2 regions of the Actinoplanes sp. CA-051413 genome follow, and region 1 is predicted to be linked to the other one. Evidence: riboswitches for the same ligand, from Rfam matches in the RefSeq annotation. Region 1 holds a riboswitch; the other holds the start of a gene.

Region 1 (14,099 bases):
GTGCCGGCGGTGGATCAGCCCGGGCAGGAACGCCTCGCGGACCTCCGGCACGGTCTCGGTGCGCGCGGCGGTCACGTAGGCCTCGCTCTGGGTGGCGTACCGCAGATGTCTCGCTGCCGCGCGCCGCACCTGCGGGACCGGATCGGTCAGCATCCGTTCCAGCTCGGCCAGGGTGGCGCCCTTGGCGCCCTCGATCGCCTCGATGCGCAGCTCCGGCGCCGGGTCGGCGAGAAAACGCAGGGTGAGTTCCCGCGTACGGTGCAGCGACAGCACCGCCTTGAGCCCGCGCATCCGCAGCCGGGCCTCGCCGCTCGCAGCCAGTTCCTCCCGCACGGGTTCGCAGCGGGAGCCGAGGTGATACAGCAGCTTGGCGATGCGGTCGTCGTCCTCCGCCAGGTCGAGCGCCACCTCGCGGATACGTTCGTCGAGGCCGTCCTGCCGGCTCAGAATCTGCTTCAGCGCGTGGGCCGCGGTGCTGCCGACCTCCCGGTACGCCTCGGCCATGCCGCCGGCGACCTGCACCTCGCCGAGATCGTGCAGCGCCATGTCCAGCAGGGTGCCGATCAGCTCGGCGGAGCCATCGCGGGCAGCCCGCTCGGCCGCTCGCAACCGGACCATGTCCTCGGCACTGCGCAGGTCGTCGTGCAGCGACATGGCAGCAATCTAGCGGCTGCCGGCGCGGCCGCGACTCCCCTCAACGTGTCAGCCGGCCACGGCCTTCCAGCCGCGCTGCACCGACCGGCGGCATCGCTCCGGCTCGTCGCCGGTGCCGACGAACAGAGCGGTCAACATGGGTACGCCGTGAGCGAGCGTCTCGCGCGGCAGGGGACCGGGGGTGACCAGGGAGACCAGACCGTGGCCGATCACCCAGCTCTGGATCGCCAGTTCCAGCGGCACGGTAGCGGCTCGGAAACGGCCGGCCTCTCGGCCCCGGCTGGCCGCCTGGACCAGGTACTCCAGCGTCTGGTCGGCAGCCTCGGCGTCCTCCAGCTCGTAGGTCGCATCGAACATGACCCGGTACAGGTCCGGATGGTCGAGGGCGTTGCCGAGGTACGCCGCGACCAGCGCGGTCAGGTCCCGTACCGGATCGGCGGACATGGTCACCGCGGCCAGCCGGTCCGCCAGCCGGGTGAAGCCCTCCTGCCGCAGCGCCTTCCACATGCCGTCCATGCCGCCGAACCAGGTGTAGACCGCCATGGTCGAAACCCCGGTCCCGGCCACCAGGGAGCGCAGGGTGATCGGCTCGCGGGTGCGCAGCATGTGCCCGGCGCGTTCGAGGAGCAGGGTGCGGACTGCCGGGTCCTTCGTCCTCGCCATGGCCTCAGGATACATAGCATTGCACTGCTATAGTTTCGGCAGTCGAGCCCACCGGCTCCCGGAGACATGGAGGCAGCATGGCCGTCACACTGGTGAACCCCGAAGGACTGCCCAAGGTCGACATCTACCGGCAGGTGTCGATCGGCACCGGGTCGAGGATGGTGTTCATCGCCGGGCAGATCGCCCGCGATGCCGACGGCGGCCACGTCGGCGAGGGCGACTTCGCCGCTCAGGTCGAGCAGTGCTACCTCAACATCGGCACGGCGCTGGCCGAGGTCGGTGGCTCCTTCGACGACGTGGTCAAGCTGACCGTCTACCTCGTCGACTGGACGCCCGACAAGATGCCGCTGTTCGTCGAGGGCGTCGCCCGGGCCGCCGCGAAGCTGGGCGTCACCCCGATGGCGCCGCTCACCGGGATCGGCGTCGCCGCGCTGGCCGAGCCGGACGTGCTGGTCGAGGTCGAGGCGACCGCGATCCTCGGCTGAGGTGGGACCATGGTGGCATGCGCCGCGATGTGCTGGACCTGATCGACCACGTGCTCCGTGACGTCTCGCTGAGCGACGACGCGATGCGCTGGGCGCCGGACAGCGTTCCCGACCTGCGGCTGCTGATCCACCGGGAGTGGCCGGCCCGGCGCCAGGCGACGTGGCGCTGGTGGTGCGAGACGTGCCGGCAGCCGCTGCCGCAGCCGCACTGGTGGATCGACGGCGTGCCCGCCGGTGGGGTCGTGCTGAGCAGCGGCATGCGCGCCTTCCACCACACGATCGATCCGCGGACGCCGCGGCACGCACTCGTCGAGCGGGCGTCGCGAAGCTGAGTCAGTGGGCCGCGCAGCAGGGGGTCGGATACCGGGTCTCGAACGGCACCAGCCGCCCGCCCGCCGCCGGGCCGGCGAGCAAGGTCAGCTGTCCAGCCCGCCACTGTGGACGGACGAAGTCGCCCGTGTCGATCAGGGTGGCCGGGTCGGCCGCGCCACCGCCGAGGACCTCGACCTTCTCGATCGCGCTCAGCTCCAGCACCTCGGCGACGCTCAGCGTGCCGACCAGCCGCTCCACGCCCGGATAGAGCACCGCACGACCCGAACTGCGCGCCACATGCTCAGCAACAGCCTCCGGACACGCGGCACCAAGGCCAGTGGGCGAGGCGTCGGCGAAGACGAGGGTCAGTGCCACGTGTGGCCGCGGTGAGCGCACGAGGTGCGTGAAAGCCAGCACCGGCGCCGGGGAGAGCGACGCCAGCCAGTGCTCCGCCGCGACCGTGTCGGGATGCTCCAGGCTGACCCCGAGCACCGGCAAGTCGTCCAAGGCCAGGGCGGCCGCCGCCGGGGTGGTGGCGGCGGCCGCGGTCCGGTCGGGCATCACCGGGGCAGGACCCAGATCGGGTTGGTGTAGAACCACAGGTCGCCCCACGGGTCGGCATCGCCGAGCACGTCGAGCTTCGGGCCCGCCGGGTCCACCGCCGCGCCCATCAGGCCCGGCTGGGTGCGCTTGCCGTCCGTGCCGCGCAGGCGCAGGTAGAACGGCTTGTCCAGGCGGCCCAGCCGGTACGTCACCGACAGCTTGCGGGCCCCCGGCGTCACCTCGTACGACTTCACGACCCTGGTGTCCGGCGCGGTGAAGGTGTCGCGGGCGGCGACCGGGCCGGTCACCGAGCCGACGATCACGTCCACCCGGGACAGCACCGGGACGAACTGCGCCCAGTTCGGCACATCCTGGAGATCGATCTCCAGGGTCAGCTCGGTGGCTGTGCCCCGCTTGACGTGCAGGACACCGCCCAGCGGCGTACCCGTGGCGGTCCGGCGGTCGCCCGCCACCCGGACCCGCGCGTCCAGGCTCTTGATCAGGCGGCCGTGGTCGACCCACACCCGCCCGGCCCGCAGGCCGTCCATGACGGCCTGGTAGGAGAACGACGTCGAACCGACGTTGGTGCGGCCGTAGAAGCCGGGCCAGAAGTCGCCGGCGGTGGTGTTCACCTTGCCGGTGTAGACCGGGTCGTGGTAGCGGCCGTTGGCCTCGAAGTCGCTGCCCGGGCCGCGGTCGGACTGGTCCAGGTAGTTGACGTGGCTGTCCGAGTTGACCGTCACCCACCAGGCCCGGCCCTCGGCCAGCAGGCTGTCCCAGAGGCCGCCGACCGTGGCGGTCATCCAGTCGAAGCCGCCCCAGGTGCGGTAGGTCTCCGGCGGGTAGCCCTGGTACGACGCGGCCGACGGGTTGTTGTCGTAGAGGCCGCGCGCGCCGCCGCGGCCGTTCGGGGCGGGGATGCCGGCGGCCTGGTGGCCGGGGGCGCCCTCCATGCCGATGGCGATGGTCGGGTCGGCGTCGCGCCAGTTGCGGATCTCGTGCGGCGAGTCGATGCCGCGCCGCGACGGGTGGTTGGCCAGGAACAGCGCGCCCTCGACCTTGCGGGCGCGGACCTGCTCGCCGAGGAACTTGATGCCGGCGATCGCGGCGGCCTCGTTCTGCTCGGTGGTGTTGGTGGCCGGCAGCTGCGAGCCGTCGAAGGTCTGCTCGAACTGTTTGAGCACGCCGACCTCGTTGCGGCCCGGGTGCACGAAGACCGTGGCGTGCTCGGCGGCCGGGATGTTCCACTCCAGACCCTGGAAGGTCAGCAGGTCCGGCAGTTCCTCGCGGGTCCTGCGGATGTCCGGGTTGACCTTCTCCACGCCGATCTTGGCGTGCGCGTTGCTGCCGTGGTCGGTGATGACCACCCAGTCGAGGCCGAACGCGCGGCCGTGCCCGGCCTGGTCGATGACCCGGTACTGGCCGTCGGAGCTGTGCTGGGTGTGGATGTGGTGGTCACCCGCGAGCCAGCGGAACCCGCCCGTGGCGGTGCCGCCGCCGGCCGGGCCGTGCGAGTGCGGCAGCCCGGCGGCCGCGGCCGCCGACGGCGTGGCGAGCACCGACGCGGCCGCGCCGGCACCGAGCAGGCCCGCGCTGCGCAGAAAACCGCGGCGGGAGACGTCCGAGGGCGACAGCTCGCTGTCCGGGACGCTCAGATCAAGGGCCGGGGGTACGTCGGCAGCACCGCCGGCGTCGTGTGAGTGGTCGTGATCGTGGTGGTGATGGCCGTGACCCATGTCCCATGGCTCCCGAAGATCGACAAGGATGACCTGGCCAATCTCGCGGCCGCACCGCAACGCCGGATGGCGCCGGGGTGACCGGTGCGCGAACACGGGAGGGTTTCATGCACAGCCGCGCATCAAAAGGCGCGGGTGGGGCGAACTACCGGTGCCGGACGATGGAGCCGGCCATCATGTCGTGCAGGGTGCGCGCGTCCGCCCGGAAGACCATGAGGGCGTCCGCGACGCCGAAGAGGCCGAGCGTGAGCATGTTGGGGATCCAGAACAGGAGCCCCTCGATGAGGAACTCACGCAGGAACATCCGGCCCCAGCCGAACGCCTCGCCCGTGGTGGCGTCGGCGACCACGTGACCCAGCAGCTGTTTGCCGGGGGTCTGCCCGTCGCTCCAGGTGATCATCGACCAGATCAGCCAGCCGATCCCGAAGGTCACCACCATCAGCAGGACGTCCAGGACCGCCGCCCCGAGCCGGCCGCCGGCGCTGACCGTCGCGGACGCGGGCCGGGTCCAGGCCACGGCCGGGCCGGGCGCGTAGACGGCCGGAGCGTGCTGGACCGGGGGAGCGTAGGGCTGCACGGCCCGGCCGGGCGGCGGGTAGTGGGCCGCGGCCGGCGCGTGCGGGGCCCGGAAATGGGGATCGGTCATGGGGTCCACAGTGCCCTTCATCGACTACACAGCGTGGCGCCCGTGACGCTACGCGGCATCATCGCCGGTGGACAGCGCGTGGTCACCCGGCTGCGGTAGGTCACCCGGGCGGACTCGGCGGTCCCCGGGGCGGCGCGTCCCGACGTTCAGCCGATGATCGGCCGGAACAGTCCGAACAGGACGCTGGTGGTCAGGGCGGCGGCGGACACCAGCGTCGCGCCGGCCATCAAAGCGGCGTCGGCGCGGCCGAAGGTCTGCCGGCGGGCGTACGTCCTGGGCGTGCCCGCGTCGAAGCCCCGCGCGTCCATCGCCACCGCCAGCCGCCCACCCCGCCGCAGCGCCCCCACCAGCAGCGCGAACGCCGTCGACACGAACAGCCGCAGCTTGGCCACCGGGTTACGCCCGGCGTCGATGCCACGGGCGCGGCGGGCCAGGCTGAGCATCTGCCACTCCTCGCCGAGCAACGGCACCAGCCGGAACGCGGCCAGCGCGCCGATCGCAAACCGGGCCGGCGCCCGCACGTTCTGCACCAGGGCGTCGGCGAGGTCGGTGGGGTCGGTGGTGGCGAACACGATGATGCCCGGCAGCGCGATCGCGAAGACCCGCAACACCATGCCCAGCGCGGTGACCAGCACCCCGGTGGTCACCTCGAACGGCCCGAGCGTCGCCACCGTCGCCCCGGTGCGCTCGGCCGCGAACAGCACCAACGTGATCACGATGCCGCCGGCGGCGAGCACCAGCGGCCAGGCCCGCCGGAACAGGGTGCCGTAGCGCATCCCGAACAGCGGCAGCACCGCCAGCTCCACGGCCAGGGCGATGGTCGGGGTCAGCGGGTCCAGGGTGGCGATCAGCGGGGCGCTGAACAGCAGGGCGGCGGCGAGCTTGGCGACCGGGTTGCGCCGCGCGAGCGGTGCGGTGCCGGCCTCGAACGTCGGCAGGGTGAGCGTCATGCGGCCCGTTCCAGGCGGTGGACGGAACCGGCGAGAGCCGCCACGAAGTCGTCGTCGTGGGTGACCGCGACGATGCCGTGGCCGTCGTCGCGCAGCCGGGCCAGCAGGTCGACCAGCTCGATCCAGGTGCGCCGGTCCTGGCCGAACGTCGGCTCGTCCAGCACCAGCAGCCGGGGCGCGGTGGCCAGGGCCGTCGCGACGCTCAGCCGCCGGGCCTCCCCACCGGAGAGCGTGTACGGGTTCGCGCCCGCCAGCTTCTCCAACCGCAGCCGCTGCAGCAGGTCGTCGACGACCCGGCGGACCTCGGCCTCCGGGCGCCCGATCCGGCGCGGGCCCAGCGCCAGCTCGTCGGCGACCCGGTGGGTGACGAACTGGTGCTCCGGGTCCTGGAAGACCGAGCCGATCCGGGTGGTCAGGTCGGCGGCCCGCCACCGGTGCGGTGCCCCGCCCGGGACGGCGTCGATCGTGCCCGAGGACGGCTTCAGCAGCCCGCCGAGCAGCAACGCCAACGTGGACTTGCCCGCGCCGTTGGGGCCGGTCACCGCCAGCACCTCGCCCTCGCGGGCGGTCAGCGTGGTGGGCGCGAGGCGGTTGCGCAGGGTGACGGCTTTGGCGCGTACCAGAGGGGCACCCGGACCGGTGACGGCCTGGCGGGGGGCGATCGGGTGACCCGGCACCCAGACCCCTTCGTCCGCCAGCCGGTCGCCGTGCGCGGCGAAGACCGCGCCCGGCGGGCCGTCGGCCCGGACCCCGCCGCCCGGCTCGAGCACGACCACCCGGTCGACGAGCGTGAGCGCCTCCGCGACCCGGTGCTCGACGATGATCAGCGTGGTGTCGTCGCCCAGCGCGCGGGCGACCGCGGCCCGGATCAGCGCCGCCCCGGCCGGGTCGAGGTTGGCGGTCGGCTCGTCGAGCAGCAGCAGGCCCGGGCGCAGCGCGAGGGTGCCGGCCAGCGCCAGCCGTTGCTGCTCGCCGCCGGACAACGCCGCGGTCGGCCGGTCCCGGCCGTAGCCGAAGCCGACCCGGTCCAGCGCCTCGTCGACGCGCGGCCAGATCTCGCCGGCCGGTACGCCGCGGTTCTCCAGCCCGAACGCCACGTCGTCACCGCTGCGCGACATGACCAGCTGGGTCTGCGGGTCCTGGAAGACGATGCCGACCCGCTCGCGGGCCTTGCGCGGGTCGAGCCCGTCGATCTCGACCGTGCCCTCGGACTCGCCGGAGTCCTCGGGCAGCAGCCCGGCCAGCGCGGCCAGCAGCGTGGACTTGCCGGCCCCGGACGGCCCGAGCAGCAGCACCCGCTCGCCGTGCGCGACACGCAGATCGACCCCGCGCACCGCCCACGCCTTACGACCGGCGTGCCGCCACCCGAACCCCCGCAGGACCAGCTCGCCCATGGTTAAACGGCGGCGCGTTCGCGGCCGGAAGCGAAGCGGTCCAGCACGCCCGTCTGGGCCAGCGCCCGGACCAGCAGGATGCTGCCCAGACCGGCCACCAGTACGGCGCTGACCGCGGTGATCGCGATGTACGGCAGCCGCAACGTCGCCCACGACGTCCCGCCGTACCAGACGAAAGCGTCGTAGACGGACGCGGCGATCCCGGCCGCGGCCGCCGCCAGCGCCGCCACCGGCAGGTTCCACACCCGGTACGCGAACGCGGCGAAGACCAGCTCGGCCGCGGCCGCCTCGATCGGTCCCTGCAGCACCAGCGTCCAGCCCCAGCTCGTGCCGAGCGCGACGGACACCAGGGCGGCCAGGGTCAGCGTGTAGAAGGCGGCGCCCGGCTTACGGATGACCAGGGCGCCCAGGACGGCCGGCACCAGCCAGACGCCGTACAGGATGGCCCGGCCGGGCAGCGGGATGGCGTCCGCCGGGCCGTTCCAGAGCAGGCCCCAGGCCCAGAAGATGACCCCGAACGCGACCGCGATGATCGAGGCGATGACGATGTCGATGGTGCGCCAACGGTGCTGCATGTGATGTGCCTCCCAGCTCGTACCGGGAGGAGACGCGACGCCGTGGCCGGGGACGTCTCCCGGACACGGCGCGGCTGGAGAAAGACCGAGCTCCCTGCGCTGGCATTACCCAGATCAGGTTCGAGGGTCTGCGGTGTCACCCGCACTCTCAGCGCTGTGCGCTCCCCTGTCGGTGAAGTTTGTTAGCGACCTACCTCGACCCGCGCATCGCGTAGGCGATGCACCGCGTCTGGGCCGTCGCTAACAAACTTCATTGCATGTTCGTCGAACTACTTGTGTTTCGATGAACGCTAACACCGTACGGCTGTACGGGACAGCGTAGGAGGCGTCACATGCAGATCAAGGCCAGAGGTCTCACCTTCGACGTGTACGAGGGCGGCCCGGCCGGCGGTGCACCGGTGCTCCTCCTGCACGGATTCCCCCAGGACCATCGCGAGTTCGACCTGATCCTGCCCCGGCTGCACGCGGCCGGGCTGCGCACGTACGCCCTCGACCAGCGCGGCTACTCACCCGGCGCGCGCCCTCCCGCGGTCGCCGACTACCGCCTCGACGAGCCGACCGCCGACGCGGTCGCGGTGCTGGACGAGCTCGGTGTCGGTAAGGCACACGTCATCGGCCACGACTGGGGTGCGCAGGTGGGCTGGCTGCTCGCCGCCCAGCACCCCGACCGGGTCAGCACCCTGACCGCAGTGTCGGTGCCGCACCCGCGCGGGCTCGGCGTCGCCCTGCACAACCAGCCGTCGCAGAAGCTGCGTTTCGCCTACATGGGGGTGTTCCGGTCGCGGGTCGCGGAGCGGCTGCTGCTCGGGGCCGGCGGTACGGCGCTGCGTCAGATGATGCGCCCGATCGGAGCCCGGGCCGGCCTCTATGCCACGGCCATGCGCGAGCCGGGCCGGCTCACCGGCGCGCTGAACTGGTACCGCGCCCTGTCCAGTGGGCAGCTCGCCAAGGTCGGCAAGGTCACCGTGCCGACCACGTACGTGTGGAGCGACGGCGATCCGGTCGTCGGCAAGCCGGCCGCGCTGGCCACCGCGACCTGGGTGGAGGCCGACTACCGGATGGTGACGTTGCGGGGGATCGGCCACTGGATCCCGGAGGAGGCGCCGCGCGCGCTGGCGGACGTGGCGCTGGCCCGCATCGGCGTTTGACGCCGTTCACGTCCGGGCAACCATCCGTCCACCGAGAAGGAGGTTCGATGGCCGCCGAGAAGCGACGGAGCAAGCACGAGACCGAGAAGCAGCGGTGGGACCGTAACTTCGCCGACCTGCTGCAGGAGCTGCGCGTGGCCCAGACGGGCGTGCAAATCCTCTTCGCGTTCCTGCTGACTCTGCCCTTCAGCAACGGCTTCCCGAAGACGACGGCCTTCCAGAAGGACACCTACATCGTCGCGCTGCTGGCCGCCGCGGCCGCCACCGCGATGATCATCTCGCCGGTGGCGTTTCACCGGGCGCTGTTCCGCCAGGGCCGCAAGCCCGAGCTGGTCCGCTACGCGCACAAGATGGCCACCGGTGGCCTGGCGTTCATGCTGATCTCGATGGTCAGCAGCGTGCTGCTGATCACCGACTACCTGACCAACATCTGGGTCGCGTTGATCCTGACCGGCATCGCCGCGCTCTTCTTCCTGACCTTCTGGGCCGCCGTCCCGTGGGCCCGCCGCAACTGGGTCGACGATGACGACGAGGAGGAGGACGAGGAGTTCGCCGAGGACGCCGCCGAGCCTAACGAGGCTTCGCGGGCTTGAGCCCGAGGTCCTCGAGCTCGAGCGCGGCCAGCGCCTGCACCGCGGCGGCGTCGCCGTTGCGCCAGGACTGGGCGATGTCCGGGCCCAGCTTGGCCAGCTCGTTCAGCGGCCGGCTGGCCAGGGCCCGCAACGCCAGCAGGTCCTGACCGGCCGGCTCGGTGCGCACCTGGGCGGCCACCGCGGCCCGGCGCATCCAGCGCAGCCGCTTCGGCAGCCACAGGAAGAGCACCAGCGCCAGCGGGACCGCGACGATCAGCAACGCCATGGTCAGCGCCAGATTGTCGACGACCTCCTGCTGCTGACGGCCGGCCTCGGCGATCGACTTCGCGGCGTCGGCGGCACTGTTGAACGGCGCGGTGAGGTCGTCGCCGACCAGCGGCACCCGACCCACCTTGCCGCCGATGTCGCCGAGGTTGCCGGCGATCCCGGTGCCCGCCTCCTGCAGTTTCTGCCCCGGCACACCGAGTTTCTCGACCATGTCGTTGATCCAGAGACCAGCCCGGATCCAGGCGTAGACCCAGAACACGACCAGGAGATCGGTCAGCAGCTGGCGGACGGCGGTGGGCAGCCGGTCGGCGTACATCTTCACGCGCGACAGCGTCCCACGCGCGGGCTAGGAACGCTTCGCCGCGCACTCCGGGCAGGTACCGAAGATCTCCATGGTGTGCGAGACGTCGACGAAGCCGTGCCGGCCGGCGACCTTGTCCGCCCAGGTCTCCACCGCCGGGCCCTCCACCTCGACGGCCCGCCCGCAGGACCGGCAGACCAGATGGTGGTGGTGGCCCTGGCTGCACCGGCGGTAGAGGTGCTCGCCGCCGGGCGGGCGCATCACGTCGATCTCGCCGGCGTCGGCGAGACCCTGCAACGTGCGGTAGACCGTGGTCAGGCCGACCCGTTCACCCCGCTCACGCAGGATGGCGTGCAGCTCCTGGGCGCTGTTGAAGCCCTCGGCATCGGCGAGAACGGCGCTGACCGCACTGCGCTGCTTGGTGTTCCGGACAACAACGCTGTCCTCAGTCATGAGACCTCCCTCGCGTGGCTGACGGCATCGGCGACGATGTGGGCGACGTGTTCGTCCACGAGTGAGTATGCGATCTCGCGGCCCCGCCGTGCACCCCGCACCACGCCGGCGCCGCGCAACACCCGCAGGTGCTGCGAGACCAGCGGCTGCGGCGCGCCCAGCTTCTCCACCAGCTCGTGCACGCACCGTTCGCCGGCCCCGAGCTCCGCGACGATCGCCACCCGGATCGGCGCGGACAGCGCGCGCAGCAGCTCGCCGGCCGCCTCGTACGCCTCGTAGCCGCTCGTCGGCACAGGTGCCACGTTACTGCTCATCGGGCCTCCGCCTGCAGCACGACCTCGGGTGGTTCGAGCTGGGCCGCGGCGTGCTGCCGGCCCGGAGCCGAACGCCGGCGCAGCACCCGCCAGGTCCCGGCGCCGACGGTCACGGCGACGAAAGCGGCGATGGCCAGGATGACGATCGTGGCGCCCGGCGCGGTGTCCACCTCGCCGGCCAGCCAGACCCCGGCGGCGGCCGAGCCCACCCCGATCACCATGGCCGCGGCCATCGTGCTGCGGAACCCGCGGGTGACCTGCTGGGCCGCCGCGACCGGCACCACCATCAGCGCGCTGACCAGCAACAGGCCGACGGTGCGCATGGCGATCGTGACGGTCACCGCGGTGGTCACGGCCATCAGCAGATTGAGCGTACGCACGGGCAGCCCGGACACCCGGGCGTACTCCTCGTCGTTGCAGACCGCGAACAGCGCCTGCCGCAGCCCCAGCATCGCGACCAGCACAGCGATGCCGAGAACGGCGATGACGATCAGGTCCTGCCGCGACGTGGTGGTCAGCGAGCCGAAGAGGAACTGCATCAGGTTGGCGTTGCTGCTGTCCTCGGAGAGCCCGACCAGCACCACCCCGCCCGCGATGCCGCCGTAGAAGAGCAGGGCCAGGGCCAGGTCACCGGAGGTACGGCCCCGCTCGCGGACCAGCTCCACCCCGATCGCCCCGATGACCGACACGACCACCGCGGTGAGCACGGGCGACTGGTTCAGCAGCAGGCCGACGCCGACGCCGGTGAGCGCGACGTGCCCGATGCCGTCACCGATCAGCGACAGCCGCCGCTGCACCAGGTAGATGCCGAGCGCGGGGGCGATCAGGCCGATGATCAGCGCGCCGAGCAGGGCGCGCACCATGAAGTCGTAGGCAAAGAGATCCATCGTCAGCTCGCCGGCATCCGGTCGGTGGGGGCCACGCAGATCCGGGCCCGTTCGGCCTCGGCGTGCGGGTGGACGTGGTCGTGGCCGGGCTCGGCGTGGTGGCCGGCCGGCTCGGGCACCGCACCCTCGTACGCGATCCGCCCGTGGTGCACCACGACGGCCTTGTCGATGAGCGGCTCGATCGGCCCGAGCTCGTGCGCGACCAGCAGGATGGTCCCGCCGGCCTCGGCGAAGCGGCGCAGCGCCGCGGCGAAGGCGTCCTGGCTGGCCGCGTCGACGCCGGCCGTGGGCTCGTCGAGGATCAGCAGGTCCGGCCGTCCGGCCAGGGCGCGGGCGATCAGGGTGCGCTGCTGCTGGCCGCCGGAGAGGGTGCTGACCGGGTCGGCGATCCGGTCCAGCAGGCCGACGTCGGTCAGCGCGGCCCGGACGGCCTCACGGTCGGCGGCCCCGGACGGCCGGAAGATGCCCCGGCGGGCCAGCCGTCCCGACGCCACGACCTCGCCGACGGTCGCGGGCACGCCGCTGCCGGCGCCCATCCGCTGCGGGACGTAGCCGATCCGCTCCCACTGCCGGAACCGGCGCTGCGGGATGCCGAACAGCGTGACCGTCCCGGCCTCCAGCGGCACCAGGCCGAGGATGGTACGGATCAGGGTGGACTTGCCGGAGCCGTTGGCGCCCAGGATCGCGACGACCTGGCCGGGTTGCACGTCCAGGTCGATGTCCTGCAGCACGGCCCGGCCGCCGTAGGAGACGGCGGCGTGCGAGACGGTGACGACGCTCATGACGGGCATCCCAGGGCGGTGGTCAGGGCGGTCAGGTTGCTGCGCATGACGGAGAAGTAGTCCGTATCCGGCTCGGTGAGCCCTTCGAGGGGATCGAGGACGGCGGTCCGCGCGCCGACCTCCCGGGCGATGGTCTCGGCGACCTTCGGGCTCACCAGGGTCTCGAAGAAGATCGTGGTGGTGCCGGTGGCCCTGGCCTGCTCGGCCACCTCGGCGAGGCGCTGCGGCGACGGCTCGGACTCCGGCGAGATGCCGGTGATGCCGATCTCGGTGAGCCCGTAGCGGTCGGCGAGGTAGTGGAACGCGGTGTGGCTGGTGACGACCTCACGGCGGGCACAGCTCTTCAGTGCGGTCGCGTATTCCGTGTCCAGCGCGGTCAGCTCGCGGTGCAGCGTGGCGGCCCGCTCGGTGTAGCCCGCCGCCCGGGCCGGGTCGACCTGGCCCAGGCGCTGCGCGAGCTTGTCGGCGATCGCGGCGAAGCGCACCGGATCCAGCCAGACGTGCGGGTCCGTCGAGCCCTCGGCGTGCTCGGGCTCACCCGGGACGTGCTCTTCCTCGTGCTCGGCGGCGGGCAGCAGCTGCACCGCGGTGCCCACGTCGAGGGCCTTGTCCGCGGCCTCCTGCTTGACGGCCTCGTCGACGGCCGGCTGGAAGCCCTTGAGGTAGACGACGAGTCCGGCGTCGCTGATCGCGGCGACCTGGCGGGTGTTGAGCTCGACGTCGTGCGGCTCGGCGCCCGGCTTGGTCAGCTGGCTGACCGCGACCGAGTCCGCGCCGATCCGCTCACTGAGGAACTGCAACGGGTAGAAGGCGGTCACCACGTCCAGACGCCCGTCGGTGCCGAAGCCGCTCGCCTTCTCGGCGCAGCCCGCGCCGGCAGCCACCAGCAGAGCGGCGGCGGCGGCGAGCAGGCGGCGGCGCATCATGCCACCTACTGTGCGCCGTATTGGTAATGATTGTCAAAAGCGCATGTGTCAGATGACCTTGGCGACGACGGCGGCGAACAGCAGCACCAGCATCGTCACCCGCACGGCGCGCACCGGCCCGGACTGCACCGGCCAGGTCGTGAAGGTCAGCGCCACCAGGGCCGCGCCCAGCAGGAAGAGCAGCGCGGCGCCGATGATCCCCGGGAGGAACAGGCCGGCCAGCAGCACGGCCAGGGCCGCCAGGAAGGCCGTCGTCGGGCTGACCCGGGCCAGCCGGCGCAGCAGGTTGTCGGACGGAGGTGGTGTCACGTCGGCCGTACTCCTTCGGTGCGTAGGCTCAGCCCATGCTGGTGCTCAACCGCTTCATCGTCCCGGGCGACACGCAGGACTCGTTCACCGAACGGGCGCACGCCGCCCTCGCCGCCCTCGCGGAACGGCCCGGTTATCTCTCCGGCCGGCTCACCCGCGCA
Region 2 (14,099 bases), 760 kb from region 1:
ACCGCGAGCGCCAGCTGCCGGTCAACGCCACCTACAGCGAGTACGACGTGTACCCGCGGGCGCGGAGCGCCGCGCGGGACGCGTACCGGATCGTGGTGAACCGGTCCACCCGGGAGACCTGGTTCACCCCCGACCACTACGTCAACTTCTACAAGCTCTGAGAGATCGGCAGGTACACCTTGCCGCCGGCGGAGACGAACTCCTCGCTCTTGTCCTGCATGCCGCGGGCCGCGTACTCCTTGAGCTCCTGGGTGATCTTCATGGAGCAGAACTTGGGCCCGCACATCGAGCAGAAGTGGGCCGTCTTCGCCGGCGCCGCCGGCAGGGTCGCATCGTGGTACGCCCGCGCGGTCTCCGGGTCGAGGGCCAGGTTGAACTGGTCCTCCCAGCGGAACTCGAACCGGGCCTTGCTCAGCGCGTCGTCCCAGTCCTGCGCGCCCGGGTGCCCCTTGGCCAGGTCGGCGGCGTGCGCGGCGATCTTGTACGCGATCACCCCGGCCTTCACGTCGTCCCGGTCGGGCAGCCCGAGGTGTTCCTTGGGCGTGACGTAACAGAGCATCGCGGTGCCGAACATGCCGATCATCGCCGCACCGATGGCCGAGGTGATGTGGTCGTACGCGGGCGCGATGTCCGTCGTCAGCGGGCCGAGCGTGTAGAACGGCGCCCCGCCGCACAGCTCCTGCTGCAGGTCGACGTTCTCCTTGATCTTGTGCATGGGTACGTGACCCGGCCCCTCGATCATCACCTGCACCCCGTGCTCCCAGGCGACGTGGGTCAGCTCCCCGAGCGTACGCAGCTCGGCGAACTGCGCCGCGTCGTTGGCGTCCGCGATGGACCCCGGCCGCAGCCCGTCCCCCAGCGAGAACGTCACGTCGTAGCGGGCCAACAGCGAGCAGAGCTCCGCGAAGTTCTCGTAGAGGAAGTTCTCCCGATGATGGGCGAGGCACCAGGCCGCCATGATCGAGCCGCCGCGCGACACGATGCCGGTGACCCGGTCCACCGCCAGCGGCACGTACGGCAGCAGCACCCCGGCGTGCACGGTCATGTAGTCGACGCCCTGCTCGGCCTGCTCGATCACGGTCTCCCGGAACACCTCCCAGGACAGCTGCACCGGGTCGCCGTCCACTTTCTCCAGGGCCTGGTAGATCGGGACTGTGCCGATCGGCACCGCGGAGTTGCGCACGATCGCCTCGCGGGTCTCGTGGATGCGCTTGCCGGTGGACAGGTCCATGACGGTGTCGGCGCCCCAGCGGGTGGCCCAGGTGAGCTTCTCGACCTCCTCGGCTACGGACGACGTCACTGCGGACGTACCGATGTTGGCGTTGATCTTCACCAGGAAGCGCGAGCCGATGATCATCGGCTCGATCTCCGGGTGGTTGACGTTGGCCGGCAGCACCGCGCGCCCGGCCGCGATCTCCTCCCGGACGACCTCGGGCTCGACGTTCTCCCGGATGGCGACGAACTCCATCTCCGGCGTGACGATCCCGGCCCGGGCGTACGCGAGCTGGGTGGGCCGGGTGCCGGCCAGCGGCGTGCCCGGACCGGCCACCGGTGCCACGTCGCCGCGCTCGGCGATCCACGGCCCGCGCAGCGGCGGCAGGCCGACCTCCGGGTCACTGCCGGGACCGGACGTGTCGTAGAGCCGGACCGGCGGGTTGTCCCCGGTCAGATCGATCTCGGCGAACGGCACTTGCAGGTCGGGACGGGAGCCCTCGACGTACACCTTGCGCCTCATGGTTCCTCCTATATAGGGGCAAACAGGGCGGCATTCGGCAGCACGGAACCGCCGATCGCCGGTACAGCCGGTCAGTCGTTGCTCAGTGGGAGAAGCCGAAATGGTCCAGGGGGCCCGGTCCCGCGCCGAGCTTCCAGTCGCGGGAGCCGGCGAGGGCCCGCCCCACGTAGTCCTTCGCCGCGCGCACGGCGACCGGCAGCGGATCACCCTGGGCCAGCCGCACCGCGATCGCCGACGAGAAGGTGCACCCCGAGCCGTGGTTGTTGCCGCTGGGCACCGGGTCGCCGTCGAGCACGGTGGTCACCCCGTCCGCGTGCAGCACGTCCACGGCGGATTCGCTGCCGGTGACCACGACGGCCCCCGGACCGCGGGCGGCCAGCTCAGCGGCCGCTTCGGCCGCCTCGGCCACCGTCGTCACCCGGCGACCGACCAGAGCGCCGGCTTCCTGCCGGTTCGGCGTCAAGACGCAGCGGTACGGCAGCAGCGGCGTAACGGCGTCCACTCCGGACAGCCGGCTCCCGCTGGTGGCCACGAGCACCGGATCGACGACAAGATTGGGCAGCTCACCGACCCGGGAAGCGATGAGCTCAGCCACCGCGGGGTCTCCGATCATGCCCACCTTGACCGCATCAGGCGCCAGATCCCCGAGCACCGCGTCGAGCTGGGCCGCCACCACCTCCACCGGCACGGGATGGATGGCCGTGACGCCGAGCGTGTTCTGGGCGGTAACCGCCGTCAACACAGAAACCCCATAAACCCCGAGCGCGGCGAACGTCTTGAGGTCGGCCTGAATCCCGGCCCCACCCCCGCTGTCGGACCCGGCAATGGTCAACACCACCCGCGGCGTCACGCCCACACCCCCGCCACGTCCAGCGTCATGCCCGCGCCGTGGCCGGCGCTTCGTCCGAAGCCGCATCGCGCCTCCACCGCCTCCGCGAAGGCCCGAGCCAGGGTCCGGGTCACCGACTCGGGGTCTTCCGCGCGCATCACCGCACCCAGCACCGCGATCCCGCTCGCCCCGGCAGCCGCGCAAGCAGCGGCCCGCTGCACCGAGTGCACCCCGCCGAGCGCCAGCCACGGCACCCCACCGGCCAGTGCCGCCGCCCGGTCCGGCCCCAGCGCGGGCCCATAGCCGGGCTTGGTGGGCGTGAGATACACCGGCGACAACGTCACGTAGTCCTCAGTAGACAGCTCCGGCACCCCATGGCAGGAGCGGCCGACCAGGCCGACACCCGGCGGCACGGGGTCGGTGGCCGACAGGTGCACGGCGTCGCCACCGAGCGGATCGGGGCCCGCGATCACGAGTCGTCCCACCGGAACCACCGCGCGCAGACTCTCCGCGAGGGCGTACCTTTCGCCGTACCCCAGGTCTTTGTCGCGCAGGATGACCCATTCGGCGCCGCCGCGGACCGCGGCCGCGACCACCTCGACGAGCGGCCGCGCCGCGAGCCGGCGGTCGGTGAGCACGACGACGCCGGACGGGATCACCATGCCGGCCGCCCCTCATCCGATGTGGACGCCAGCGCGTGGTAGCGCTTGGGGATCCGGCCGGCGCCGAAGGCCAGCCGCCCGGCCTCGACGGCGTGCCGCATCGCCGCGGCCATCCGCGCCGGATCGACGGCCCGGGTGACAGCGCTGGCGATCAGTACGGCGTCACAGCCCAGCTCCATGGCCAGCGCCGCATCCGAGGCGGTGCCGATGCCCGCGTCCAGGACCACCGGCACGTCCACGCTGTCGCGGATGAGCCGGATGTGATGGGGGTTGGAGATGCCCAGCCCCGACCCGATCGGCGCCCCGGCGGGCATCACTGCCGCGCAACCCACGTCGGCGAGCCGGCGCGCGAGGATGGGGTCGTCGCTCGTGTACGGCAACACCTGGAACCCGTCCGCGACCAGCGTCTCGGCCGCCCGCAACAGCTCGACGCCGTCCGGCAGCAGGGTCCGTTCGTCCCCGATGACCTCCAGCTTCACCAGGTCCGTCTCGAACGCGTCGCGGGCCAGGTGGGCGGCCTTCACGGCGTCGGTCGCGGTGTAGCAGCCGGCCGTGTTGGGCAGGATGCGCATGCCCAGCCGGTCGAGCATCGGGAGCAGGCCGGGACCTGCGGCGTCGACCCGGCGCAGCGCGACGGTGACCAGTTCGGTGCCCGAGGCGACGATCGCCGCCTCGAGTGCGGCGAGGCTCTCTGCGCCACCGGTGCCCAGGATCAGCCGGGATTCGCCGAACATCTCAGCCTCCCTGCGCCGCGGTGAGGACCTCGACCCGGTCGCCGTCCCGCAGGCGCGCGGCCGGCCACGACGAACGCGGCACGACCTCCCCGTTGACGGCGACCGCGACGCCGCGCCGGGCCGTGGTCAGCTGCTCGACCAGCCCCTCGACGCTGACCACATCGACGTCGCGGGCGGCGCCGTTGACGATGACCTTCATCCGAACCTCCCCGGTGCGAACGCGTCCAGCAGTGGTGCCGACTTCCCGGTCGCCACCAGTTCGGCGATCAGATCGGCGGTGACCGGGGCGAGCAGCACCCCGTTGCGGTGGTGCCCGGCGGCGACGGCCACGCCCGGCCCGTACGCACCGAGCAGCGGCGCGTTGTCGGGAGTGGCCGGCCGGTGCCGGACGAGCGTCTCGACCAGCTCGCACTCGCCCAGGTCGGGCACGAGGTCGGTGGCTGCGCGCAGCAGGTCGAGCACCTGCCCGGCGGTCACCGTGGCGTCCGCCCGTTCCTCCTGGGTGGCGCCGACGACCACCTCACCGTCGGCGCGCGGTACGAGGTAGACGTGCCGCCCGTCGGCCCAGCCGCTGACCACGTGCCGCAGCAGTCCAGGCTCGCCGCGCAGCCGCAACACCAGGCCTTTCACCGGTCGCACGGGCAGGCCGGTCAGTGCGGCCGTACCGGATCCCGCCGCGACCACCACGGGTCGCGAGGCCGGGAGGTCCGCTACTGGTCCAGGCACGATCGCCGGGCCGAGGGCGGCCCGGAGCGCTGCGACAACCCGCCGCGGGTCGACCTGCCGGTCGTCGGGAGCGTGGGCACCGCCGCGCAGTCGCGGTGACAGCGCCGGCTCCAGCTCACGGATGGCGCTGGGCAGCAGTGGACTCACCCCGAGGCCGTGCTCACGGCGGTACTCCCACAGCCGTCGCGCCTCGGCGAGGTCGTCCGCGGTGAGGGCGACGCTCAAAGTGCCGACCGTGTCGTAGCCGACGTCGATGCCGGTCTCGCGCCGCAGCCCAGCGGCGAAGTCCGGCCACCGCGCGGCGGAGTCGACCATGAGCTCGGTCAGCGCTTCCTGACCGAATCCCGCCTCGCCGGCGGGGGCCAGCATGCCCGCCGCCGCGTACCAGGCACCGTCGTCGCCGCCGCTGTCGTGGACGGTCACCGACAGCCCGCGCTGCGCGCACCGCCACGCGATCGAAAGCCCGATGATGCCGCCGCCGATGACCACGACCTCGGTGCTGCTCATGCCAGCGCCCGCAGCAGATCCTCGGTCGCCCGGCCCGGGTCCGCCGCGGCCGCGACGGCGCCGACCACCGCGACCGCGGCGGCTCCGGCGCCGACCAGCGACCGCGCGTTGCCCGCGGTCACTCCCCCGATGGCGACGATCGGTGTGTCCGGTACGGCCGCAGCAACCGCCCCCACCGCGGCCGGCCCGAGTGGAGTCGGCAGTCCGGTCTTGGTGGTGGTGGCGAAGGCCGGACCGACACCGAGATACGAGGCGCCGGCCCGCCGCGCTGCCCGGGCCGCGGCAACGTCCCGGCACGTTGCGCCCAGCACGCCCACCGGCCCGAGCACCTTGCGGGCCACGGCAACCGGCAGATCGGCGGCGCCCACGTGCCCACCGTCCGCGCCGACCGCGAGGGCCACGTGCAACCGGTCATTGACCAGGCACAACACCCCGTACGGGCGGCACAGCTCCAGCACGGCGTCGGCCAGGTCGTACGCGTCCCGGTCGCTGACGTCGTCCTCGACCCGGACCTGGATCGCCAGGCGCTGACACGCATCCAGCCGCCGGGCGGCAGCGATGGCGGCGGCCACGACGGTCAGCGGCTGCCGGCCGTGCCGGGCGTCCGTGATGACGTGCAGGTGCGGAAAGGCAAGGCCCACAACACACTCCTCCCTGCGCCGGCATTACCCGGATCAGGTTCGACGGTCGGGGGCCGCGACAGCCCCCCTCTCAGCCCGGTGCACCGGACTCCCGTGGGGTTGGTTCCGAGCAGACGGTAACCCGCGCCCCGCCGCCCGTAAACCCCCACACGCCTCCACTGTGGGTGGTCACGTCGTCGCTCAGCGCCCGCACGCTGGGAGAACGGGCAGCGGAAAATAGCTGCCCGTCCATCGTGGACGCCGCGCTAGCGGACGTCCCAGACGGGCTCGGGGGTCTCCACGACCTCGCCGTCGCTCTGGAAAAGGACGAAACGGTCGAAGCCGCGGGTGAACCAGCGGTCGTGGGTCACCGCGATCACCGTGCCCTCGAACGCCTGCAGCCCCTCCTCCAGCGCCTCGGCCGACGCCAGGTCCAGGTTGTCCGTGGGCTCGTCGAGCAGCAGCACGGTCGCGCCGGACAGCTCCAGCAGCAGCACCAGGAAACGCGCCTGCTGGCCGCCGGAGAGCGTGCCGAAGAGCTGATCTCCCTGGGCCGCCAGCTCGTAGCGGTTCAGGGCCTTCATGGCACCCGCTCGGTCCATCCCGGAACGGTGGTCGTCACCCCGCCAGAGAATCTCGACCAGGGTACGTTTCAGCAGCTCCGGCCGGTCATGCGTCTGCGAGAAGTGACCGGGGCGGACCCGCGCGCCGAGCCTCGCGACACCGTTGTGCGCCACGTGGGCCAGCGGTGCCCCGTCGACCGGCTTGTTGTCCACGTCGGGGGCGGTGCCGCCGGCCGCGAGCAGCCGCAGGAAGTGCGACTTGCCCGTGCCGTTGGCGCCCAGCACCGCGACCCGGTCGCCGTACCAGATCTCCAGGTCGAACGGGAATGTCAGATTTTCCAGCTCGAGCCCGGTGCACATCACCGCGCGTTTACCCGTACGCCCGCCGCGCAGGTTCATCCGCAGTGACTGCTCCTTGGGCGGCAACGGCGGTGGCCCGGCCTCCTCGAACTTGCGCAACCGCGTCTGCGCCGCCTGATACCGCGACGCCAGCCCGTCGTTGTACGCCGCTTTGTTCTTCAGCGTGAAGACCAGCTCGCGCAGCTTCTCGTGCTCCTCGTCCCAACGCCGGCGCAGCTCCAGAAGCCGTTCGTGCCGGTCGGAACGGGCCTCGTGCCACGACGCGAAGCCACCGGGATGCGTCCACGCGCTGCCGCCCTCGACGGCCACCACCCGGCTCGCCGTCTGGGCCAGCAGCTCCCGGTCGTGCGAGACGTAGAGCACCGACTTCGACGACTCCTTGAGCCGCGCCTCGAGCCAGCGCTTGCCGGGCACGTCGAGGAAGTTGTCCGGCTCGTCGAGAAGCAGCACCTCGTCGCCGCCGCGCAGCAGCAGGTCGAGCGCGAAGCGTTTCTGCTGGCCGCCGGAGAGCGTGCGCACCGGCCGGTGCCGGACTTCTTCCCACGGCTTGCCCAGGATGGCCACGGCCACGACGTCGAACAGCACCTCGACGTCGTAGCCACCGGCCTCGCCCCAGCCGGCGATCGCGTTGGCGTAGGCCAGCTGCGCCTTCTCGGCGTCGGGGTTGCTCTCCAGCGCGGACTGGGCCGCGGCCAGGACCGCGCCGGCGGCCCGCAGCGGCGGCGCGACCAGCGACAGGGCCAGGTCGTCGAGGGTACGGTCGTCGCCGATCATCCCGATGAACTGGCGCATCACCCCGAGCCCGCCGGCCCGCGCGATGGTGCCGATCGGGGTGGACGTGTCCCCGGCGACCATCCGCAACAGCGTCGTCTTGCCGGCCCCGTTCGGCCCGACGAGCGCCACCTTCGCACCCTCGCCGACCCGGAACGACACGTCGGAGAAGAGCTCCCGGCCGTCCGGCAGCACAAATCCGACCCCTGACACGTCTACGTAACCCACGTGGGCATCCTCCCCGACGACCCGCCGGTGGTCAGCCGGTTTTTCCGGTCACCCGCAGCACCCGGAAGCCGCGCTGGCTGGCCGTACGCGTCACTTCCCAGCCCAGCGAGACGAGCCAGGTGTGCAGCGAATCACCACCGAGGTTGCGGTTGATCACCAGCCAGGCGACCCCGCCGGGCGCGAGCCGGGGCAGCCAGCGTTCCATCAGCGCGCGCAGCTCGGCCTTGCCGACATGGGTGGGGGGGTTGCTCCAGATCTGCGCGAAGGTGACGTCGTCCGGCACCTCGTCGGGGGCGGCGACCCGCACCCGGCCGGCCAGCCCGAGGGCGGCGGCGTTCTCCGCGGTCAGCTCCCGGGCCCGGGCATTGACGTCGATCGCGTAGACAGTGGCCTCCGGCGCCTCGCTGGCGAGCACACACGCGATCGGGCCGTAGCCACAGCCGAGGTCGAGCAGGGTGCCGGTGGTCGCGGCCGTGGGCAGGTCACCCTTGCGCAACAGTACGGCGGTGCCCGGGTCGAGCCGCCCGGCGGAGAACACCCCGCCCGCGACAACCAGGTCGTAGGCCCGGCCGGCGGCGGTGAACTCGATACGGCTCCGCTTGGCGGGCGCGGCGGGCTCGGCGCTGAAGTAATGGTCGGCGGTCACACCGCCCATCCTCCCCCAATGCCCACGACCGCAACGACGGGAGGCCACCGGAGGGTGCCGCACACGCTGTGCGTCCATCGATCAGGGTGCCCTCCTACCGTGGCCTGCATGCCTGGCGATCCGCACCCCCGCTCCGCCCACCGCGCCGGCCCGGCGGGCGGACTCGCGTCGCTGACCCCGCAGGGCCTGGTCCGCCAGGCGCAGGCGGGACACGCCCGGGCCCGGCAGGCGATCATCCGCCAAGCCCTGGCCCGCCAGACCAGCGGCCGCCGAGCCGCCGACCGCCACACCCCGGGCGGGACATCCTCCGCGCGGCTTTGCCTGGATCCGCCGCACGCGGGCCGGCATTCGTCAGACCCTCGGCACTCAGGCCGACAGGACTCAGCGCGGGAGACCGCGGGGCGGGAGACCGCCGGACGGGAGACCGCCGGGCTGCGGACGGTCCGGTTGCGGCCGGTCGGGCTGCAGACCGTGGTGCGGCTGGCCGCGGAGTTTCAAGCCGCTCAGGTCCGGGCGGCCCGGCTCCCGGCTACCCGCATTCCGGGGACCCGGATTCCCGGGGCCCGATTCCTGGGCACCAGGCTTCCGGCGAGCGACCTGCCACCGGCCGAGTCCCCCGCCATGGAGTGGGTGGGATCCGACCCCGTGGTGACCGACCGGCCGGCGACGCCGCAGCACCGGCAGCATCGCAGCGGCCAATGGCCGGGCCCCGCCGCACATCAGCGGCACACGCCGCAGCGGCGGGCGCCCCGGGAACCACAGCAGGCCCTGCAGACGCTGATGCGCGGGCTCGCCGCGCTGATCGTCCTGGCGATCGTCGGGCTGAGCGCGTTCTTCATCATCGCCGAGCAGCGCCGCGGGGACGGGCGGGAATCCGCCGCCACCCCCGGCTCCGAGCCGGGCATCGCCTCCCGGGCCGTCGACGCCGAGCCGCTGACCAAGCGCGAGGTGTTCCCGGAGCCCGCGGTCCGGCTCGCCGCCGGCGACACGGGTTACCGGGTGGACCTCACCCACAGCGACAGCGTGTGCCGGACCGCCACGACGGGTGACCTCGGCGCGCTCCTCGACGACTACGGCTGCGAGCACGTCGTCCGGGCCCGGATGCTGGCTCCCTACGGCGGCTACCAGGTCACCGCGGGCATCTTCAACCTCGCCGACGAGCAGGGTGCGGCGCAGGTCAGTGAGCTGACCGCGACTCTGGTCGAGAACGGCCGGGGCACTTTCGCCATGCTGGGCGGCGCGGCCGGCGACCCGCTCGGCGAGCCGCTGGCCCAGGTGGGCTGGCACAGCCGCGGTCACTATCTGCTGTACTGCGTCATCGCCCGGCCCGACGGTCAGCTCGTCACCGACGACGACCCGTACGCGGCCCGGATCACCACCGAGCTCGTCGAGCGGTACCTGGGCGAGCAGGTCATCGGGAAGCGGACCCTAAACGCGTAGCCGGCGGGTGGCGTCAGCGCGGTCCGCGTACTCGGTCTCGTCGGGATAGCCGACCGCGATCAGGGTGAGCCCGTGGGCCGGCGCGACGGTGACCTCACTGGACCGCTCCCGCAGGGTCAGCAGCTTGGCCGGCCAGTCCGGGTCGCGGCGGCCGTCGCCCACGCTGAGCATGGCCCCGACCAGGCTGCGCACCATCGCCTGGCAGAACGCGTCGGCCTGCACGGTGGCCACGGCGACCCCGTCGGGCTCGCGGCGCCACTCCAGCCGGGTGATGGCCCGCACGGTGGTGGCGTGCTCCTTGCGTTTGCAGAACGCCGCGAAGTCGTGCAGCCCGACCAGCCCGGCGGCCGCCTCCTGCAACCGTCCCAGATCGAGAGGCCGCATCCAGCCGATGGTGTCGTAGCGCCGCAGCGGCTCGGGCCCGAAAACGGTGTCGGCCACCCGGTATTCGTACCGCCGGAACGTGGCGGAGAACCGGGCGTCGAAAGTCGACGGTACGGGCGTGACGGCCCGCACCCGCGCGTCCGGCGGCATCAGCCCGGCGAGCCGCCGCACGAGCGAGTCCGCCAGCGACTCCCACACAGCCGTGGGCAGGTCGATGTGGCACACCTGACCGGTCGCGTGCACGCCCGCGTCGGTGCGGCCCGCCACGGTCAGACCCAGGTCGTGATCGGCGCCGACCAGCCGCTCCAGCGCCTCGACGAGCACGCCCGCGACGGTACGCCGGGACGGCTGCACGGCCCAGCCCGAGAACTCGCGTCCGTCGTAGGAGACGTCCAGGCGCAGGCGGGTCGCGTCGGTCATGTGGGGGCAGTCCTCCGCTGATTCGTGGACAAGGAAGCCGTACGGAAAAAGAAAGCCCGGCACCCACGAAGGGTGCCGGGCTTTCCTACCTAGCTGAAGATCAGGCCTTGGCGTCGGCGGGGTCTTCGCCCTCGGCCTGGTCGCCCGGGCCCTCGGCACCCTTGTCGCCGGAAGCGTTCACCGGCGGCTCGGCGTCCTGGTCGGCAGCGGTCTCGGCCGGGGCCGCAGTGGCCGGAGCCTCGTCCTCGCGGGCGAGCGCCTCCACCTTGTCCTGCTGCGCGGCGGCCTTGCGGGCTGCCTTCTTGGCCGGCGCCGTGGTGGCCGCGACCTGCAGCTCCTCGACCAGCTCGATGACGGCCATGGGAGCGGCGTCGCCCTTGCGGATACCGACCTTGGTGATCCGGGTGTAGCCACCCGGGCGGTTGGTGTACCGGGGCGCGATCTGCTCGAACAGCGAGTAGACGACGTCCTTGTCCTTGACGACACCCAGGACCCGGCGGCGGGCGTGCAGGTCGCCGCGCTTGGCCTTGGTGATGAGCTGCTCCGCCAAGGGGCGCAGGCGCTTCGCCTTGGTCTCGGTGGTCTTGATCTTCCCGTGCCGGAAGAGCTCCGTGGCCAGGTTGGCCAGCAGCAGCTTCTCGTGCGCCGGGCTGCCGCCGAGGCGGGGACCCTTGGTGGGCGTGGGCATCTTCTTGCTCCTCGTTGAAATTCCTGCCGGGCGGCTCAGCCGCCCAGCTCACGCGGCAGCCGGGATTAGAGCTGCTCGGTCTCGCGGTAGTCGTCGGTGTCGTAGTCCACGTCGCCGAACGAGTCGACCACGTGCGCGGGGTCGAAGGACGGCGCGCTGTCCTTGAGGCCCAGGCCCATGCCGGCGAGCTTCATCTTGACCTCGTCGATCGACTTCTGACCGAAATTCCTTATATCCAGAAGGTCGGCCTCCGTCCGCCCGATGAGTTCACCGACGGTGTTGATGCCCTCGCGCTTGAGGCAGTTGTACGACCGGACGGTGAGGTCCAGCTCCTCGATCGGCAGCGCCAGATCGGCGGCCAGCTGCGCGTCCTGCGGGGACGGGCCGATGTCGATGCCCTCGGCGGTCTCGTCCAGCTCACGGCAGAGACCGAACAGCTCGACCAGGGTCGAACCGGCGGAAGCCAGCGCGGTACGGGGCGAGATCGACGCCTTCGACTCGACGTCGATGATCAGGCGGTCGAAGTCGGTGCGCTGCTCGACACGGGTCGCCTCGACGCGGTAGGTCACCTTCATGACCGGCGAGTAGATGGAGTCGACCGGGATGCGGCCGATCTCGGCGCCGGCGCTCTTGTTCTGCGCGGCCGTGACGTAGCCACGACCCCGCTCGACGGTGAGCTCCATGTCGAGCCGGCCCTTGCTGTTGAGCGTGGCCAGCTTCAGGTCGGGGTTGTGCACGGAGACGCCGGCCGGGGGCTGGATGTCGCCCGCGGTGACGTCGCCCGGGCCCTGCTTGCGAAGGTACATGCTGACGGGCTCGTCGTGCTCGGAGCTGACGGTGAGCTCCTTGACGTTCATGACGAGCTCGACCACGTCCTCCTTGACACCGGGGATCGTGGTGAACTCGTGCAGCACGCCGTCGATCTTGATGCTGGTGACCGCCGCGCCCGGGATGGACGACAGCAGGGTCCGGCGCAGCGAGTTGCCGAGGGTGTAGCCGAAGCCCGGCTCCAGGGGCTCGATGGTGAACCGGGAGCGGGTCTCGCTGAGCGACTCTTCCGAGAGGCTCGGGCGCTGGCTGATGAGCACGTGTTTCTTCTTTCGTTCGGGGCTTCCGCTATATGAAGCCCGTCCTGTGGTGGTGCAGTCCCGGCACCCTCCGCGGAGGGTGCCGGGACCAGAGCGCTACTTGGAGTAGAGCTCGACGATCAGCTGCTCCTGGACCTGGGTGTCGATCACCTGGCGGGCCGGGAGCGAGTGGATCAGGATCTTCATGTCGCTCGGGATCGGCTCCAGCCACGCCGGCACCGGGCGGGAACCCGCCTGGGCCTGCGCGACCACGAACGGCGTCATCTCGCGGGACTTCTCCCGGACCTGCACGATGTCGTGGTCCTTCACCCGGTACGACGGGATGTCGACCTTGACCCCGTTGACCAGCAGGTGGCCGTGCTTGACCAGCTGACGGGCCATGTCGCGGGACGCGGCGTAGCCGGCCCGGTAGACGACGTTGTCGAGACGCGACTCGAGGATCTGCAGCAGCACCTCACCGGTCTTGCCGGGCTTGGTGACAGCCTCCTCGTAGTAACCGCGGAACTGCTTCTCGAGCACGCCGTAGGTGCGGCGGGCCTTCTGCTTCTCGCGGTGCTGGAGCAGGTACTCGGTCTCCTTGGTCCGACCGCGGCCGTGCTGGCCGGGCGGGAAGGGACGCGACTCGAACGGGCACTTCGGCCCGTCGCACTTGCTGCCCTTGAGGAACAGCTTCATCTTCTCGCGGCGGCAGCGCTTGCAGTCCGCCCCTGTGTAACGAGCCATGCTTCGATCTCTCCCTTAGACCCGGCGACGCTTAGGCGGACGGCAACCGTTGTGCGGCTGTGGCGTGACGTCGGAGATCTGACCGACCTCGAGGCCCGCGGCCTGCAGCGAACGGATGGCGGTCTCCCGGCCGGAACCGGGGCCCTTGACGAACACGTCGACCTTGCGCATGCCGTGCTCCATGGCCCGGCGGGCGGCGGCCTCGGCGGCCAGCTGCGCGGCGAACGGAGTCGACTTGCGGGAGCCCTTGAAGCCCACCTGGCCGGACGAGGCCCAGGAGATCACAGCACCGGTCGGGTCGGTGATCGACACGATGGTGTTGTTGAAGGTGCTCTTGATGTGCGCCTGCCCGTGGGCGACGTTCTTGCGTTCCTTGCGCCGGACCTTCTTGACGGGTGCTCCGGCGCGTGCCTTCGGTGGCATAAGTCAGTGCGCTCCTATTACTTCCGACCGGGCTTCTTCTTGCCAGCGACCGTGCGCTTCGGACCCTTGCGGGTACGAGCGTTGGTCCGCGTCCGCTGTCCGCGGACGGGGAGACCCCGGCGGTGGCGGATGCCGGCGTAGCAGCCGATCTCGACCTTGCGGCGGATGTCGGCGGCGACCTCGCGGCGCAGGTCGCCTTCAACCTTGAAATTGCCCTCGATGTAGTCGCGGAGCTGGACCAGCTCCTCGTCCGTGAGGTCCTTGGCGCGCTTGTTCAGGTCAATGCCGGTCGAGGTGAGCGCCTCCACGGCGCGGGTCCGACCGACCCCGAAGATGTAGGTGAGCGCGATCTCCATCCGCTTCTCGCGGGGAAGATCGACGCCGACGAGTCGAGCCATAGGTGGGCTTACTCCTCAGATGTCTCACGGAGGTCTGTGCCCGGCCCACCCCGCCTGCCCGGGCGGGCCCCGGCCTCCGACCGGGGGTGAAGCCGCGCTTCATCGTGAGACGAATCCGCGGCTGGGACGAGCTTGTTCGGTGGTACGGATCTGG

What was found. A riboswitch is a leader RNA that binds a small molecule or an ion and turns the genes downstream of it on or off. The one in region 1 is predicted to bind thiamine pyrophosphate.
Region 2: linked by a shared signal. The riboswitch ahead of thiE (thiamine phosphate synthase) and the one ahead of ACQP2Y_RS08240 (ECF transporter S component) in region 1 are both predicted to bind thiamine pyrophosphate.

What each region holds. Positions count from the first base shown of each region.
Region 1 is NZ_CP192100.1:1,729,377-1,743,475, forward strand. It holds gene ACQP2Y_RS08195 (hypothetical protein) at 1-654, opposite strand, end outside; gene ACQP2Y_RS08200 (TetR/AcrR family transcriptional regulator) at 703-1,317, opposite strand; gene ACQP2Y_RS08205 (RidA family protein) at 1,395-1,802, shown strand; gene ACQP2Y_RS08210 (hypothetical protein) at 1,820-2,134, shown strand; gene ACQP2Y_RS08215 (hypothetical protein) at 2,136-2,675, opposite strand; gene ACQP2Y_RS08220 (histidinol-phosphatase) at 2,675-4,393, opposite strand; gene ACQP2Y_RS08225 (RDD family protein) at 4,539-5,039, opposite strand; gene ACQP2Y_RS08230 (energy-coupling factor transporter transmembrane component T family protein) at 5,186-5,989, opposite strand; gene ACQP2Y_RS08235 (ABC transporter ATP-binding protein) at 5,986-7,383, opposite strand; gene ACQP2Y_RS08240 (ECF transporter S component) at 7,386-7,958, opposite strand; TPP riboswitch at 8,032-8,136, opposite strand; gene ACQP2Y_RS08245 (alpha/beta fold hydrolase) at 8,291-9,106, shown strand; gene ACQP2Y_RS08250 (DUF6328 family protein) at 9,154-9,699, shown strand; gene ACQP2Y_RS08255 (hypothetical protein) at 9,677-10,282, opposite strand; gene ACQP2Y_RS08260 (Fur family transcriptional regulator) at 10,313-10,720, opposite strand; gene ACQP2Y_RS08265 (ArsR/SmtB family transcription factor) at 10,717-11,034, opposite strand; gene ACQP2Y_RS08270 (metal ABC transporter permease) at 11,031-11,921, opposite strand; gene ACQP2Y_RS08275 (metal ABC transporter ATP-binding protein) at 11,924-12,703, opposite strand; gene ACQP2Y_RS08280 (metal ABC transporter substrate-binding protein) at 12,700-13,626, opposite strand; gene ACQP2Y_RS08285 (DUF6703 family protein) at 13,678-13,938, opposite strand; gene ACQP2Y_RS08290 (antibiotic biosynthesis monooxygenase family protein) at 13,974-14,099, shown strand, end outside.
Region 2 is NZ_CP192100.1:966,883-980,981, reverse strand. It holds gene ACQP2Y_RS04730 (ribonuclease domain-containing protein) at 1-161, shown strand, start outside; gene thiC (phosphomethylpyrimidine synthase ThiC) at 149-1,735, opposite strand; gene thiD (bifunctional hydroxymethylpyrimidine kinase/phosphomethylpyrimidine kinase) at 1,818-2,585, opposite strand; gene ACQP2Y_RS04715 (thiamine phosphate synthase) at 2,582-3,226, opposite strand; gene ACQP2Y_RS04710 (thiazole synthase) at 3,220-3,960, opposite strand; gene thiS (sulfur carrier protein ThiS) at 3,962-4,159, opposite strand; gene thiO (glycine oxidase ThiO) at 4,156-5,193, opposite strand; gene thiE (thiamine phosphate synthase) at 5,190-5,813, opposite strand; TPP riboswitch at 5,828-5,939, opposite strand; gene ACQP2Y_RS04690 (ABC-F family ATP-binding cassette domain-containing protein) at 6,080-7,735, opposite strand; gene ACQP2Y_RS04685 (class I SAM-dependent methyltransferase) at 7,767-8,381, opposite strand; gene ACQP2Y_RS04680 (hypothetical protein) at 8,490-9,821, shown strand; gene truA (tRNA pseudouridine(38-40) synthase TruA) at 9,810-10,625, opposite strand; gene rplQ (50S ribosomal protein L17) at 10,726-11,313, opposite strand; gene ACQP2Y_RS04665 (DNA-directed RNA polymerase subunit alpha) at 11,379-12,401, opposite strand; gene rpsD (30S ribosomal protein S4) at 12,498-13,124, opposite strand; gene rpsK (30S ribosomal protein S11) at 13,140-13,547, opposite strand; gene rpsM (30S ribosomal protein S13) at 13,565-13,945, opposite strand.